One region of the Sporosarcina sp. FA15 genome, then DNA from elsewhere that is predicted to be linked to it. Evidence: riboswitches for the same ligand, from Rfam matches in the RefSeq annotation. Region 1 holds a riboswitch; the other holds the start of a gene.

Region 1 (3,540 bases):
CAACGTTCAAGTGAAAAATACAGCTACTTTAGAAAAAAGAATAGATGATTTTTTTTATAGGTTATAAGTGCCCGAAGATACAATTTCGGGCACTCAAGTACTTTGTACAAGGTGTTCCTTGCTTACTTTTAGTAAAGATTACTCGTGTTATCATGCGATGGACTATAAGAAAGTGACTCTTTCTTAACTAAAAAAGACAAGCCTATGGAGAAGACATCAGCCGCCAAAATTGTATCTTTGGTGGCTATTATCCAGCTAAGAAGCCCCGCTATTCTTTCGTCCCAAAAAGATTTAGCACTTTGTGTATGTATGGATTTGGAGCGCGACGGATGAATAAGCACCATACGATTACCGAAAAAAAGTGTAGGGATGCGACGAAGTCGCATCCCTACACTTCAAGACATCTCGGTAATCGTATAGAGGTCGTTCAATCCAAAGCAATCCAAAAGTAACTGCACATGAAGCGCCTAGTGTTTGATTAAGTGATTTTCAGGTTGTTTTTGGTTAATCAACACATGTGACATTTTTACTGACTAAAACTCTGTATACACATCATCTCAACTAGCGAGTTAAGATGATGGTATACAAAAAGCCCGAAATGCATGTAGCATCCCGGGCAAGAAATTTCTTATATAAAACGCACAACTTCATCTAAAGGCAAGCGGGAAGACCCGTATGCCGGGGCAGCGGCCTTTCCTAAGGCAATCAGTACAATTGGGAATTGATCACTAGGAAGGTCGAATCTCTCAGCAAATTTCACTTTATCAAAGCCACCTATTGTTGAAGTATCATAGCCTTTTTCTTTGGCAATCAACAGCAATTGCATAGAAACTAGCCCTGCATCGAAAGAAGCGATATTCATTCTTGCCTCTCTTGGAATAGTTGGATAGACCGCATTCGTACTGGCAATCGTACGATCTTTAATCGACTCATCCATATGACCTTCTGCAACATTTTGTGTATAGATTTGCTCCACCTTTTTATACGCATCGATATTACCTAAGACAGCGATAACGGCAGATGAATCCCCCACCTGGACTTGATTGTTAGCGATTACTTGCAGTTCTTTCTTCACCTCGGGGTCTTGGATAACTATAAAACTCCAAGATTGCAGGTTACTAGATGAAGGAGCTATTGTTGCCAGCTTCAGCATTTCTGCAATTTCCTCTTTTGCGATTGTAGCGTTCGGATCGAACACTCTTACCGATTTTCTGTCCTTCATTACACTATATAAATGTGAGTTCAATGTTGTAGTCATTGTATTGCCTCCCTTTCTAAAACTTACTAATAGTAAGTACCTATATTCAACTTACCATTAGTAAGTTTGTTATGTCAACCCTAACGATACATGTTAAGATAGATGAAAGATAAAGCAGAATGGAGGTTCGACTAGTGAATCAACCGAAAAATTGTGGGAATTCATCACATGTCTGCAACAACTTTCACGATACAATTGAATTTATTGGTAAGAGATGGATGGGGGTAATTATTTATACACTAATGTCCGGACCCAAGCGTTTTCATGAAATCACTGAAGGTATTCCAGGGATATCAGATCGACTTTTAACAGAACGGTTGAATGAATTAATCAAAGAAGGCCTCGTTACAAAAAAACAACTTGAGCCTTCTTCTACTATAGTTGGATATGAGCTAACGGACAGCGGGATGGAATTAAAAGAAGTTATTACTGCCATACGGAACTGGATGGCAAAGCGAACAAACCTTTAGATCAGAAAGGTTAGAAAATTCATTAAACTCCCAAAGAAGAGCTATTTCCCCTAGAGGTTGATAGCTCTTTTCCCTCGCCTTGATTAACCACATTCATCATTCCTACACTTTTCTCGATCATTTATACCGAGCTGTTCCATGGCCCAACGAGACTCTGACATCGATATTTATCCTATCCAAATTCTTACTTCTTCATTTTTCACATGTATTGACATGTACGAATCAAAAACACTATGATACACTGGATTGCAGGCTTTTTAACACGTGGTTCGTCAACCATCCCACGCTAAAAAAACTAGGAGGAAATGAATAATGAAAATAAAAACAATGGCCATTAGCGGGATTATCGCCGCTTTATATGTAGCTGTTTCCCTATTAATAGCACCATTAGCATACTCAGCCATCCAATTTAGAATCCCTGAGATGTTCAACCATCTTGTCGTGTTCAATAAAAAGCTCATATTTGGAATTGTGCTTGGTGTATTTGTGACAAACTTATTTTCCCCACTTGGTATGTATGACTTATTTTTTGGGGTAAGCCAATCAATCCTAGCCCTTTCAATTACGATTTTCTCTGCTAAATTCATATCTGGAATATTCAAGCGAATGGTCTTCAACACGCTTGTTTTCACCTTTACAATGTTCATCATTGCTTTCGAGTTGAATCTAGCATTAGAACTGCCTTTCCTACTTACCTGGTTAACAGTCGCAATAGGTGAATTCGTCGTTATGGCTATCGGGATTCCGATTATGATGATTTTAAATAAACGTTTGAAATTCGAAAAACTTATTTAACATAACCCATCCCCACCATTTCACTGTTAGCGATTGAAATAGAGGGATTTTTTAAGGAGATGGATCGATGTACATAACAATCCAAGAAACCGCTGAACATCTAGGTATGCCTGTCGAACAAGTAGAAAAGTACGTGCGGGAAGGTCGCATCCGTTCCGTCCATGATGGTGAAAAATTCCTTATTAACAAAGATCAGTTTGGACTCTATTTAGAACAGCTCGAAATGTTAAAACACCAAATCGATGAATGGCGGAACGAACCTATTCCACCCGATCGTGACATTAAAGATGAAGATTGAAAAACCGGTTGAAAATCTACGGATTTTCAGCCGGTTTTGTTTTATTTAAGATAGGGTATCGTTCCGTTAAAGGTATGGAAATCGCTATAAGAGAAAATACTAAATACATCGATTGGTTGCTTTCAATATGCTTTGCTAGTATAGTAAGAAGCTGTTTCCAAATTACCAGCTCCACGAGGGGGAATTATGAAGAAAATTTCAAATGTCTTTTACATCACAATTGGTCTGATTATTTTGACCGTCGGATATGGCGCGTTTGCACCTGAAAGTTTTGAGGCTGTTACAACGAATGTCCGAAACTTTGTTGCGTCGTCTTTCGGTTGGTACTATATGCTGCTCATGTCATTTATGTTAGCGCTCAGTTTCTTTTTCATCGTCAGTCCATACGGAAAAATCCGGCTTGGAAAAGATACGGACCGTCCGCAGTTTTCAACAGTTACATGGGTTGCCATGCTGTTTTCCGCCGGGATGGGTATCGGCCTAGTCTTTTATGGTGCCGCTGAACCATTATCACACTTTGCAATCAGTCCTGCTTCGGAAGATCCAAATACGGATGCTGCTTTCAAAGAAGCCTTACGTCAATCTTTCTTTCACTGGGGGATTCACATATGGGCCATGTACGGAGTCATTGCGCTATCTTTAGCCTTCTTCCAGTTCCGCAAAGGGGAACCGGGATTAATTTCAGCAACATTGAAGCCGATATTCGGTGAAAAAATGGT
Region 2 (3,540 bases), 1.9 Mb from region 1:
ATTCATTACCAGATGCCGAAAAATATGGAGAGCTATTATCAGGAGGCAGGGCGTGCAGGACGTGATGGGCTTGACAGTGCTTGTACTGTGCTATTTTCATCACAGGATGTACAAACCCAGCGTTTCTTGATTGATCAATCACAAGACCCAAGCAGAATTCCGGCAGAGCTTGAAAAATTGCAGTCAATGATTGACTATTGCCATACAGAAACATGCCTTCAGAAATTCATTATTTTGTATTTCGGAGAGACAGATGTGAAGGACTGCGGTCGCTGTGCAAATTGTACCGACACACGTGAAAGTACGGATGTGACTGAAGACGTTCAAAAAGTATTGTCATGTGTCATTCGAATGGGACAACGGTTTGGCAAGGCGATGATTGCACAAGTATTAACAGGATCTCGGAACAAGAAGGTGATTGAATTCGGTTTCGATAAATTAACGACATACGGTTTAATGAAAGGGCGTAGCGCAAAGGATATATCTGATTTCATCGAGTTCATCATTTCAGAAAGTTATCTTGGCGTGGAGAATGGGCAGTTTCCAACCATTTACGTCAGTGAACATGGGAAAGATGTGCTGACAGGCAAAGTGACTGTCAATCGAAAAGTGACTGTTATTACAATGCAAGTTGCGAATGATGATCCACTATTCGACCAGCTTCGTGCACTACGTATGAAACTGGCTCAAGAAGCGGGTGTACCGCCGTTCGTCGTCTTTTCAGATAAAACGTTGCGTGATATGGCGGCCAGAATGCCTGTGACTAACGATGATTTCCTCGAAGTAAATGGTGTTGGTCTTGCGAAATTGGAAAGATACGGGGAAGCATTCATGGAAGAAATCAAGACTTTTCAAATGCAAAACGCATAAAAAATACCCGGACAATGAACAGTCCGGGTATTTTTTTGTTTATCAAATTATCTATTATCAACTTTTTCCGGATACATATCGTGATTCATCATCCGGTGTTCCGCCATTTGTTCATATTTTGTTTCGGGTTTGCCATAGTTGCAATAAGGATCGATTGACAAGCCGCCACGCGGCGTAAATTTCCCCCATACTTCGATATAACGCGGTTCAATTAGTTTGATTATGTCATTCATAATAATATTGACGCAGTCTTCATGAAAGTCGCCATGATTTCGGAAACTGAATAGATATAATTTGAGTGCTTTACTCTCCACAAGTTTTTTATCCGGCACAAAACTGATATACATCGTCGCGAAATCGGGTTGCCCTGTCATCGGACAAAGTGATGTAAACTCCGGACAGTTGAATTTAACAAAGTAATCGCGATCCACATGCATATTGTCGACAGCCTCTAAAACATCGGGGTTGTACTCGTACACGTATTTCGTGTTTTGATTGCCGAGCAAAGTTAAGTCGGTCAATGTTGCTTCATCTCTTCCAGCCAATTAAAAAAACCTCCCGTATATTTTGTCAGGGAGGTCCATAGGCGCCGGGAAAACGGCCATATCGAATGCACATGGCGTAAATTCCGTCATCCATAGTTTTTTATAGAGGGTCGCTATGAACCTCTCCCGAACAGGGTATTCATTTCGTATCTGACATTATAGGACGTGCGATGATTTGTCAATAGATCCTTTTTTCTTCAAGCCAATCAAGGCATATAAAGCGACAGCGAGGAGGATGAATCCTGTCAGCATGAAAGCGCCTCGGTACTCCAAGTCCAAGAATCCAATCAAGCTTGAACCTGCAACGACACCAATCGAGAAGAACGCGTAAAAGTAACCATATGCTTTCCCGCGAAATTCAGGAGATGAAGAATCGATTAGCAGCGAGTTGATGGATGGGAAGAGGAAAGCGAATCCAGCCCCATAAATACACATTGCAATATATAAGTAATTCAATTCCTCAACTTGACTCAGGAACAGCATACTTAATCCCATAAGTGTTATTCCGAATGCAAGTGTCACAACTGGCCGTACACGGTCAAAAACTCGATTGATGGGCAATAAGAAGATGAGAATAGCGACGACGCCAAATGTGCTTAGTAACAACCCCGTTGTTTTGGTATCAAATCCAAGTGATTCAACTTTTAGCGGCAACACAAGGGCAAGTACACCTTGTGAGAACATTAAGAAGAATGCTCCCGCGAATGCTCTGACCATCCCCGGATGTTGGAAAAGATATCTGACACGGAAACTGTCAGCTCCTTTTGAAGGCTGTTTTCGTACATATGTAAACGATCGGAGAACAAAGAATGCAAGTATTGCCAGTAGCATCATGATGCCGCCGTTGACCGCCATAATGAAAGGTGTACTTGTTTTAGCTGCCACAATACCACCATAAGCTGGACCGATAATCGCTGCCAATCCAACGAATGCACCTGAAATTGCAACACTTTTACCTCGTTTAGATTCTTCTGCACGATTTGCCAGGAAAGTGAACGCAGCTGGTACAATTAGCCCTTCCATAAAACCATGGACAAAGCGGACACCGAGCAATGACATTGGTCCATCAACAAACGCGTAGAGGAAGAGAGAGAGTGCCGAAGCAAATAGTCCAAGTACGAGTATGAAAAAAGGTCCTCTTTTGTCAGTCATGAAACCGGAAATGACATTCCCGATAGTATTTGAAAATGAATACATACCAACTGCAAGTCCAACTAAAAATGGTGTAGCACCAAGAGATAATGCAAATGGGCTCATGACAGGCAGTTGCGAAAATAAATCAAAAAACGAGAAGAAAACGATGAGGTAAACAAAACCACGCATAATGAAGCCTCTTTTCAATTAATAGATAACATCCTACCCTATACTTTAGCATTATTTGGACCTAAGGGGAAAAGGAGAGATTGTGAACAAAACATATTCTTTAGCAATTAATGAAAGATAACGATAAGATTAATGAAATATATGAATGGGTAAAGGGGGAAACGGTGAGTGGTCTTTTTTACAAACTTATTTAAAAAACAAGATGATAGCGAAATTGTAAATGAAATTGAAAAGCGATATATTTTCGTTCAACTAGACTTGGAACATTATTCCGAACCGTTTTTTGCGAGGGATTTAGTAAACATGCCCTCTCCCGATTTGAAACAACCTGAATATAGGGGCGTTCACAAATCATTTGCTGCAGGAGTGTCATTAATCCCGCATCTTAAAGCAGATACTTCTATCGAATTGTTCATTCTAACGGATTATTTCGATGTGGAGGAAATCATCAAAGCGGGTATTGCTGTGAAGCATGTGCAATCTTCTGTTGATAGGATAATGATGGAAGCAATTATTTGGAAGGGTAACGGTCAGGTGGAAACAATTCCATTTTTGCTGAATCTCCGTCTTGAAGACGAGAGCTCCCGATTGGCTGCAGCATTAATCAGTGTTCAAAAAGAGATACCATTCTATTTTGGGCAGATTGTGAATGAAGTGTTCACAATAGAAAAGCAACTGCTTGTGAACATGCCCGAAGCGGTCCAAGAAGATATGCAAAACACTTTCGCAGAGCTGTATAGTGATGAACCCAGCAAATTCGGACCTTTTGTCGGCCTAGAAAGCGTATCAGATCGAGAAATGA

The links. A riboswitch is a leader RNA that binds a small molecule or an ion and turns the genes downstream of it on or off. The one in region 1 is predicted to bind preQ1.
Region 2: it holds a riboswitch for preQ1, as region 1 does, so the genes downstream of both, queF (preQ(1) synthase) here and ACP8HG_RS15400 (QueT transporter family protein) in region 1, are expected to answer to the same signal.

Annotation. Positions count from the first base shown of each region.
Region 1 covers NZ_CP188818.1:3,283,694-3,287,233, forward strand. Annotated here, with positions in the region: gene ACP8HG_RS15390 (nitroreductase family protein) at 629-1,258, opposite strand; gene ACP8HG_RS15395 (winged helix-turn-helix transcriptional regulator) at 1,393-1,728, shown strand; PreQ1 riboswitch class I at 1,987-2,033, shown strand; gene ACP8HG_RS15400 (QueT transporter family protein) at 2,041-2,523, shown strand; gene ACP8HG_RS15405 (excisionase family DNA-binding protein) at 2,591-2,821, shown strand; gene ACP8HG_RS15410 (BCCT family transporter) at 3,008-3,540, shown strand, end outside.
Region 2 covers NZ_CP188818.1:562,227-565,766, forward strand. Annotated here, with positions in the region: gene recQ (DNA helicase RecQ) at 1-870, shown strand, start outside; gene queF (preQ(1) synthase) at 918-1,415, opposite strand; PreQ1 riboswitch class I at 1,502-1,545, opposite strand; gene ACP8HG_RS02750 (MFS transporter) at 1,572-2,738, opposite strand; gene ACP8HG_RS02755 (hypothetical protein) at 2,907-3,540, shown strand, end outside.